One region of the Metabacillus litoralis genome, then DNA from elsewhere that is predicted to be linked to it. Evidence: riboswitches for the same ligand, from Rfam matches in the RefSeq annotation. Region 1 holds a riboswitch; the other holds the start of a gene.

What was found. A riboswitch is a leader RNA that binds a small molecule or an ion and turns the genes downstream of it on or off. The one in region 1 is predicted to bind S-adenosylmethionine.
Region 2: another riboswitch for S-adenosylmethionine. It lies ahead of mtnK (S-methyl-5-thioribose kinase); the one in region 1 lies ahead of D9842_RS22410 (sugar ABC transporter substrate-binding protein).

What each region holds. Positions count from the first base shown of each region.
Region 1 is NZ_CP033043.1:4,595,924-4,601,002, forward strand. It holds gene D9842_RS22400 (glutamine--tRNA ligase/YqeY domain fusion protein) at 1-366, opposite strand, end outside; gene D9842_RS26420 (hypothetical protein) at 588-713, shown strand; gene D9842_RS22405 (hypothetical protein) at 886-1,200, shown strand; SAM riboswitch class I at 1,460-1,564, shown strand; gene D9842_RS22410 (sugar ABC transporter substrate-binding protein) at 1,680-2,804, shown strand; gene D9842_RS22415 (sugar ABC transporter ATP-binding protein) at 2,917-4,422, shown strand; gene D9842_RS22420 (ABC transporter permease) at 4,424-5,079, shown strand, end outside.
Region 2 is NZ_CP033043.1:521,905-526,983, reverse strand. It holds gene D9842_RS02390 (pyridoxal phosphate-dependent aminotransferase) at 22-1,197, opposite strand; gene D9842_RS02385 (carbon-nitrogen family hydrolase) at 1,303-2,091, shown strand; SAM riboswitch class I at 2,249-2,395, shown strand; gene mtnK (S-methyl-5-thioribose kinase) at 2,489-3,691, shown strand; gene mtnA (S-methyl-5-thioribose-1-phosphate isomerase) at 3,754-4,806, shown strand.

The sequences.
Region 1 (5,079 bases):
GGTTAAGTCATCAACGTATGCTTTACCTTTGTTAATAAGAAGGACAGCACGATTGTACATTTCTTCAAAGTAATCTGACGCAAAAAACATACCGTCCCATTCATAGCCAAGCCATGCAACATCTTCTTTTATGGATTCAACAAACTCAGTATCTTCCTTTAAAGGGTTCGTATCGTCAAATCGCAAATTTGTTTTCCCGTTAAATTCATCTGCCAATCCAAAATTTATGACAATTGATTTTGCATGACCAATATGTAGATATCCATTCGGCTCTGGTGGGAAGCGAGTGTATACATAGTCACGTTTTCCCGTTTCAAGATCCTCTTTAATTATGCTCTTAATAAAGTTTGAGGAATTTTGTTCCAAATCAGATCAAACCTTTCTTTTATATGTATAAATAAGTCCTATTTGTCATTATACCAATAGAATTGAAAAAGGTTAATTTACTTGGTCATTTTTCTGGTAATAGTATATATCATGACAGATTTTCTCAGTCTGTATACAAACTTCATGATGAAACATTGTTCAAGCGAATAGATTGCCCCCTTTTGTATAAAATAACGAAGTCTACAGGAGGTGAAAGGAATATGCCCAACTTAAATGATAATAAATTTAGAAAGATCCAATCAGAAAGTCAAAAACAAGGGAAATCACAAGAGGAATATGCAGCAGAATTAGAAAACAACAAAATGAAGGCACAGAAAAGAAAATAGTTTTTTGAGAGGTAAGCTAAGCGGGTGCTTACCTTTTTTAAATTGACCCAAAATAATAGTTCTTGTCGATAAAGTGTAGACTATGTCTGAATTTTACGAAGGAAAAATGTTTATTTTGGAATCCTCTTGTTTTTATAATGATAACAGGTATAAAAATAAGGAGAATAGTAGAATGGCATTATCTAAAGAGGATTGGAAAGTCATTGATTTTTTCACATATGAAAGAGTGTTAGTTGATTATACAGCCAGAACAATTTCTAGAAGAGAAGATTATAAATTGGAAGAATTAGATACAAAATATCTTGTTGAATTAATAAAGGGAATCGGAGAGTATATACAGAAAACCTCAGATGGAATTAGAAACTCTGAAAATACGAAACTACTTATTGATAGTGGAATTTTTGACTATTTAGCAACAAAAGTAACTTTTGAATCAGAGATTAATAAACGCTTAATACATTTGCAAGTATCAAATGTATTTAATTGAGTTACTTTCATAATTATTACTCTTAAATCAAAAAACGAACATCTTTCTTCACTTTGAACATGTTAACAAACAATACACAGATAAGAACATTATTAAATATGAAATTTATGCGTTTTTTGGTAACAAATGATAGATTATGAAATTGATTCAATTGATTTTTTATAATAACTATTAGAAATATTCAATTAATGATTGACATCTATCCTGTAGAGTATTAAAGTATATTTATTGTTTATTTTACTTAATCGCATAAAAAGATCTCTTATCAAGAGTGGCAGAGGGACTGGCCCGATGACGCCCGGCAACCGTTCAATTAGAATTGGTGCTAAATCCTGCAAAGCTATACAGCTTTGAAAGATAAGAGAGGAGACTCCTAAAATTGTGGTGAAACCTCTCTATCTTTAGAGAGGTTTTTTTGTTGCCTAGTATTACTAGACATAATTAAAAAGTTTTAGAGAAAATGAGGGGGCAATGCAACGATGAAAAACAGATTTTTTAATGCAGCATTTCTTTTGACAATTGTGCTGACTTTACTTGTTACAGGTTGTTCTTCAAATAGTGGAGAAACTGAATCAACACAAGCAAAAGGAAATCCAGAAGTATCATTAGAGAATGTGCCAGAGCGTTTTGCAAGTGGTGAAGGTGCTAAAATCAAAGTTATCCGCAAAATCGGCGGAGATGATCATACAGCTCAATTTTTAGCAGGAGCTAAAGAAGAAGGGGAAGCTTTAGGTTTTACAGTTGATGTATTTACCGCAAACGGTGATACAGCTAAATTCCACGATGCTATTGCACAGGGCTTAGAGGAGGATTATGACGGTTTTATCATTTCACATGGAGATGATGAAGCAACTGTTGATGCTGTACAAAAGCTTGTTGATGCAGGAAAAAGTGTTGTTACATTTGATTCAAATGAAGGATTAGCTGAAATTGGTGGGGTAACATTAACTTCACAAGATGATGAGGCGTTAGCAAAGCTCGCGTTAGATCAATTAGTTCAAGATACAAACGGAGAAGCAAACATTGTTTACCTATGGGTTGACGGATTCCCACCAATGGTGAGAAGAAACGCAGTGTACCAAGATATTCTTGCTAACAATCCAGGTATTAAAGAAGTAGAACGTTTTGGAGTTGCAGCACCAGATACATCTGTTCAAACACAAAATGCTGTAGCAGCAATGTTGAACAAACATCCAAAAGGTGAAATTGATGCAATTCTTGCAACATGGGATGCTTTTGCAATAGGTGCAGCGCGTGCGATTAAAGAAGCAGGAAGAGATGAAATTAAGATTTATGGAATTGATGTTTCAAATGCTGATCTTCAAGAAATGCAAAATGAAGGAAGCTCTTGGAAGTACACAGCAGCTGTTGATCCGAAATTAATTGGTGCAGTTGATATGAGACTGTTAGCGAAAAAGCTTGCAGGAGAAGAAACACCAGAAACGTATAATCTTGAAGCTTCACTTATTTCACAGGAAGCATTGTTACAATCAAGTGAGCCAATTAATATGGTGAATCTAGCAGATACTGTGGAAGGCTGGGGCCAATCTACTGCATTTGAAGAAGAGTGGATGAAAACATTAAAAGAATATTATAAGAAATAATGCGTTAGACTTAACGAACACTCTCTAAGGTTGAGAGTGTTCGTTTTCCTCTGATTACCTCACATACATTAAATCCCATAGAAGTGTAAAGTAGTAGAAAGGAGGCAAATTGATGAATCACTCCGTATTAGAAATGAAGAAAATTTCAATTGAATTTCCTGGTGTAAAAGCATTAGATGAGGTTGACTTTATTATGAAAAGTGGAACAACACATGCTTTAATTGGAGCGAACGGTGCTGGAAAATCAACACTAATGAAGGTGCTATCTGGTTCGTATTCTCACTATACCGGGGATATTTTAATCGATCAGATCAATACGATCATCAAATCACCTAGAGATGCTCAAAGAAATGGTATACAAATTGTCCATCAAGAAGTAGACACTGCCCTTATCCCTTATTTAACAGTTGGAGAAAATATTATGCTGACAAAGACTGTGAATGAAATGGGAAAGAAACAATTTATTCAATGGAAAAAGCTGCATGAACAAGCAACAACAATATTAAACAGCTTGAATATAAAAGTATCCTCCACGAAACTTGTTAGCGAATTAACTTTGGCTGAGAAGCAAATGGTTCTTATTGCAAGAACAGTTTCTTCGGATTGTAAATTTTTGATTTTAGATGAACCAACTGCACCATTAAGTCACTCTGAAACAGTGGAATTGTTCCGCATAGTTCGTGAACTAAAAGAGAAGAATGTTGGGATTATCTTTATATCCCATCGTCTTCCTGAAATTTTTGAAATATGTGATGACATTTCAATTATGAGAAATGGAAAGCTTGTAACTCACGAAAAGATAAGTGAAACAACACCTAATCGAGTAGTGGAAAGCATGCTAGGAAAAGAGCTAGAGGAGCAATTTCCTATAAAAGCAATTCATCCAGGAGAATTGCTCTTTGAAGTAAATCATTTAAGTGATTTTGACAAGCTGAATTCTGTTTCATTACAGATTCGTCATGGTGAGATTGTCGGGATCGCAGGTCTTGTAGGTGCAGGGAAGACAGAATTGTGCAAGGCATTATTTGGGGAGACAAAAGTAAAATCCGGTGAGTTAAAACTTAAAGGAAAGAAATTGTCAATCTCCAACCCATACCAAGCTGTAAAATCTGGAATTGCCTTAGTACCCGAAGAAAGGCGAAAAGAAGGCATTCTTGTTCAAGAGTCTGTTGTGACCAATTTAACTGCAGCGAATCTGGGGGCATTTACCAAGCCATTTAGCTTTTTGAATCGAAAAGCAGAAAAGCAAAAGGCAGTTGAGTTAATAAAAAGTTTAGGGATAAAAACGCCTTCAGAGGAAACAAAAGTGCAAAACTTATCTGGAGGTAATCAACAAAAAATCGCAATAGGTAAATGGCTAATAACCGACGCGGATGTCTATATTTTTGATGAACCAACTAAGGGTGTTGATGTTGGTGCTAAAAAAGATATCTTTGACCTAATCAGTGAGCTTGCGAGTAGAGGAAAAGCGATTATTTATGCATCTTCTGAATTGGCCGAGATTATAGGTATTACAAACAGATTATATGTCCTATATGATGGTCAAGTTGCTAAGGAATTAGCAACAGATGCAACGAATGAAGAAGAACTATTATATTATTCAACAGGAGGCAACTAGGATGGCAGATGTAAATCCTGTACAATCAACCAATTCAAAGAAATCATTTGATCTTTTTCAGTTTTTATATAAGTATGGAACCATTTTAACAATATTTATCTTAATAGCTGTTTTTGCTGTATCCAACCCAACATTTATTCAAGGAAATAACATAATTAATATCTTAAGATCCATATCCATTGTGACAATTATTGCAATTGGTATCACGATTTCTCTTTCTGTTAATGGTTTTGATTTATCTGTGGGATCTGTTGCTTCTTTATCAAATGCAATTGTTATTTCAATGTTTGTTTGGTTTTCACAAAACACATTCATTGCAATACTTTCTGCTATTATTGCATCTTTAATAGTTGGTATTTTGAACTCATTTATTATCGTAAAGTTAAAGGTGCCGGATATGTTACTAACTCTGGCCACTATGTTTATTGTTCAAGGTATTGCATTAACATATACAAAGGGTGCGACCGTTTCGCAAAACATGGTTATGCCTGATGGGACCTTTGCAACAGGTATGATCAGTCCTGTTTTTGAAAAGATTGGCCAAGTACCATGGATTATTATCATCATGATCATCGTGGTTGTTGTGGTACATGTTTTTCTAACCTATACAAAACATGGGCGCTATATGTATGTGATTGGGGGAAATATAGAAGCTGC
Region 2 (5,079 bases), 1.2 Mb from region 1:
AAAAAATTAAGGCGTAATGTCTTAAAAAAGATTAAGGGCCTTAATTCTATCGGCAGCTTCTCTAAGCCGGTCCTCGGATGTTAATAAACCAACTCTAACGTATCCCTCACCATATTCACCAAAGCCTACTCCTGGTGCTACAACGACGTGTGCATGCTGAAGTAGAAAATCAGAAAACTCCTCAGAAGAATCAAATTGTTTTGGAACTGGCAACCAAGCAAAAAACGATCCTGACGGTGCCGTAACATCCCAACCGATCTCACGAACAGCTGTAATGAGAGCATTTCTACGTGATTCGTAACGTGCATTTAGTTCTTCAACACATGTTTGCGGACTAAGTAACGCATGTGCAGCTGCTTCTTGAATAGCACTAAATACACTTACATACATATGATCTTGCAATAAATTTATAGCTTCAATCACTGAAGGATTTCCAACAGCAAAACCAATTCTCCAACCAGCCATATTAAAGGTTTTGGAAAAGGTATAAATTTCGATACCGATATCTTTAGCACCAGTTGTTTGTAAAAAGCTAATTGGCTTTTTTCCATCAAAGCCAATTGCTCCATATGCAAAATCATGAACCACACAGATGTTATTTTCTTTTGCGAATGAAACTGTTTCCTCAAAGAAACTTTCGTTTGCCGTAGCACCAGTAGGATTATTAGGATAATTCAAAAACATTAGCTTCGCCTTTTCTACAGCGTCTTTAGATAAGCTCTTGTAATCCGGTAGGAACTGATTTTCGCTTAATAAAGGCATCACTTCCATTTTGGCACGTGCCAATTCTACTCCTGACCAATAATCCGGGTATCCAGGATCAGGTACAAGCACAACATCATCCGGATTTAACAAGCATTGAGGAACCTCAACTAACCCAGCCTTTCCTCCGAATAGAATCGCTACTTCACTAGCAGGATCTACCTCCACTCCGTACTCTCTTCTGTAAAAGGTTGCGACAGCTTCCTTTAAAAACATTTGCCCACGAAATGGCGAATATTTGTGATTTTGAGGATTTCTAACGGCTTTCTCCATTGCCTGAACGATATGTTCCGGAGTTGGTTGATCAGGGTTACCCTGACCTAAATTAATAACATCATGTCCCTGCTCTACAATTGTATTTACTTTTGCAACAAGACTGGCAAAAAATTGCTTGGGTAATGTATTTAATAAATGGGATTGCTCAAAAACTTTCATTTTCTACACCTACTCAAAAAATTCTTGAAATTCTAGTCACAAATCATATATTGTTAGAAGCAACTTGTAAAGTAAAAATTTATAAATGAAGGTGTGACTGAAAAAATGAAACCTATCATTGCATGTATTCAACTTGATATTAAATTTGGTGATCCTGATTTTAATTATGAGCAAGTAGAAGAAAAAGTGGCATTAGCAGTCGAACAAGAGAAACCGAACATCATTGTCCTTCCTGAGCTTTGGACAACTGGCTATGATTTAACTCGCCTTGATGAAATAGCTGATCATGATGGCGAGAGAACAAAAACATTCCTAAGTAACTTAGCAAAAAAGTATAATGTTCACTTTGTTGGTGGCTCTATTGCAAAAAAAAGCAAAGATAGCGTGACAAATACGATGTATATTGTGGACAATAACGGAGAGTTTATCCATGAATATAGCAAGCTTCACTTATTTAAACTCATGGATGAACATCATTTTTTAGTTTCGGGAACTGAAAAAGGGTTATTTGAAATAGGTGGACTGAAAAGTGCAGGAGTCATTTGCTACGATATCCGTTTCCCGGAATGGATACGCGCTCATACAACAAAAGGTGCAGAAGTATTATTTGTTGTTGCTGAGTGGCCTATGCCAAGACTTCATCATTGGAAAACACTACTGCTAAGCAGAGCCATTGAAAATCAATGTTATGTTGTTGCATGTAACCGTGCTGGGTCTGATCCAAATAATGAATTTGCAGGACATTCTCTCATCATTGATCCATGGGGAGAGATAGTAGCTGAAGCTAACGAAAAAGCCGGAATGATCTCAGCCGAAATAGACGCTGAAGTTGTCAAAAAGGTACGCAGTCAAATCCCAATCTTTGATGACCGCCTACCACAATTTTATCAATAAGAAACTTCACAAATATTTAGGCAATTCCCAATAATATATTGACAAAGATAAAGTAACATTGGTAATATCCTAATCAAGCGATATATTTTTCTAGAAAAGCATTAATTTTTCGAATACTTAATATGCTAAACATATACTTATGTTTTAAATAAAAAATCTCTTATCAAGAGTTGGCAGAGGGACTTGGCCCAATGACGCCGCAGCAACCGACCATATTTCATCTTAAAATGAAATAATACCTGGGACTTCCAGTTGGGCACGGTGCTAATTCCATCAGAAAGAAAATCTTTCTGAAAGATGAGAGGTGCGAAGCAATGACTTCAAGCCTCTTTCAATCTGGAAAGAGGCTTTTCTTTTTAGAAAAGCCTCCAAAAACAAAAAATTGGAGGATAAATAAATGTGTGCACATAAAAAATCACCTATTTACGAACCACTAACTGAAAATGGAGCAATTGCCTTAGCAAAGAAATTACAGCTGCTTTCTGAAAATAGTCAACTAACATGCAATGAAATTGGCGATGGAAATTTAAACTTAGTTTTCAGGGTGAAAGATCCAGAAAATGGAGAAAGCATCATTATTAAACAAGCATTACCATATGCGAAGGTAGTTGGTGAAAGCTGGCCGCTAACTCTTGATCGTTCCAGAATCGAAACAAATGCACTTCTTAAGCAAGCGGAATTTGTTCCACAATATGTACCAAAAGTTTTTTATTCAGACGAATCATTAGCAATAACAATCATGGAAGATCTATCACATCTTGAAATTGCTAGAGCAGCCTTTATTAGTGGAAAAGATTTACCACTATTATCTCAACATGTTGGAGAATTCCTTGCTAAAACATTGTTTTATACATCTGATTATGGAATGGATCAACATTATAAAAAATCATTGGTTCAACAATTCATCAACCCTGATCTTTGTAAAATAACTGAAGACCTTATTTTTACTGATCCCTTCTTCGATCATGAAACAAACGATTACGAGCCAGAACTTCAAGATGATGTAGAACAAATTTGGCAGGACAATGAATTAAAGGTTGAGGTTGCTAAACTTAAACAGATCTTTCTAACAAAAGCTGAAGCACTATTACACGGTGACCTGCATACTGGAAGTATTTTTGCAGATGAACAAGAAACAAAAATCATTGATCCTGAATTTGCTTACTTCGGTCCTATCGGCTTTGATGTTGGTCAAGTATTTGCGAATTTACTTTTTAATGCATTATCTCGAGAAACGAATAAACAACAAATTCTTTTCCATCATTTAGAGACAACTTGGGATGTGTTTGTAAGAGAATTTTCAAGATCATGGGATAATGATGGTTTAGAAATATATACGAAGTTAGACGGCTACTTAGATTATGTTTTAGAACAGATCTTTGAAGAAGCTACTGGATATGCAGGATGCGAATTAATCCGACGAGCAATCGGTCTAGCCCATGTAGCTGACCTTGACACAATTGAACCATATGAAAAGAAAATTTCTACAAAGCAAATTGTCCTAAAAATCGGCAGAGAGCTTATTGTAAATAGAAAAACAATTAAAAACACGCAACAAATTAGAGACCTTGTTAACCAAACAGCTTTATCAGTAATCTAAAACACATTGATCTATTCTACTAGTGGTTCAACACATTTTTTTAAAGGAGTTTTTTTCATAAAATGTTAAACGAAAATTTTGCCATTCCTCGTTCCGTCATATGGAAGGAAGATTATGTCTCTTTATTAAACCAACAAAAGATTCCACAGGTAACGGAATACCTTGAATTAAGAAACATTGAAGATGTGTGGGAAGCTATTCAATCTTTAAAAGTTCGAGGTGCCCCAGCTATCGGAATAACTGCTGCATATGGTTTAGCTCTAGCAGCTTTGCAGGATCAATCAAAATCATTTGAGGAGTTTCATCAAAATTTACAGAAAAGTCATGATTATCTCGCAAGCTCAAGACCAACTGCTGTAAACTTATTTTGGGCACTAGATCGACTTATGAAAAGTGTGTCAAATGTTCAAACAATAGATGAAGCAAAATCAACAATCCTTAAAGAAGCCATCTTAATTGAAAAAGAAGATGAACAGGTTTGTCAATTAATTGGTGAACATGCATTGAGCGTTTTCAAAGATGGAGACAGAATTATGACGATTTGTAATGCAGGATCTATAGCAACTGCAAAGTATGGTACAGCACTTGCTCCTTTTTACTTAGCCAAAGAGAAAAATATTAACTTAAGTGTTTACGCATGTGAAACAAGGCCTGTCTTACAAGGAGCACGTCTAACTACTTGGGAGCTTATGCAAGCAGGTGTTGATGTTACACTTATAACTGATAATATGGCAGCACATACGATAAAGTCCAAGGACATTACTGCAATTATTGTTGGAGCAGACCGTATTGCTGCAAACGGTGATACAGCAAATAAAATTGGAACATTTAATTTAGCACTTTTAGCAAAATCATTTAACATTCCTTTTTATGTTGCTGCACCTCTATCTACATTTGATCCCTCTATTACTGACGGAGATCAAATACCGATTGAGGAACGCAATCCAGAAGAGGTTACTCAGATTAACGGCATTCAAGTTGCCCCAAAAGATGTGAAAGTGTTTAACCCTGCTTTTGATGTTACTCCTAATATTTTGATCGCAGGTATCATAACGGAAAAAGGAATAATAACTGGAGAATATACGGAAGAGATCAAAAAATTATTCTCCAATTAATATTTCTAATTAAATCCATCTATATACAAAAAGGACCAAAGCCTAGTTTAACACTAGAGCTTTGGTCCTTTTTGTTTTTCAATTAAGATATTTTTTTCCTTTTCTGAAATAATATGAAGTTTTGATAGTATAGAAGTGTAAAAGAGAACTTTTTTTGGACGTTTGCTTTGATTCCACATATAACTTGCCCCTTTCTTTACCTTACGCAACTTTTTTCTCTTACTCAAATAATATGTTGCAAAGGAAAAAATGTGACAAGTAGTTAGTTGTTCC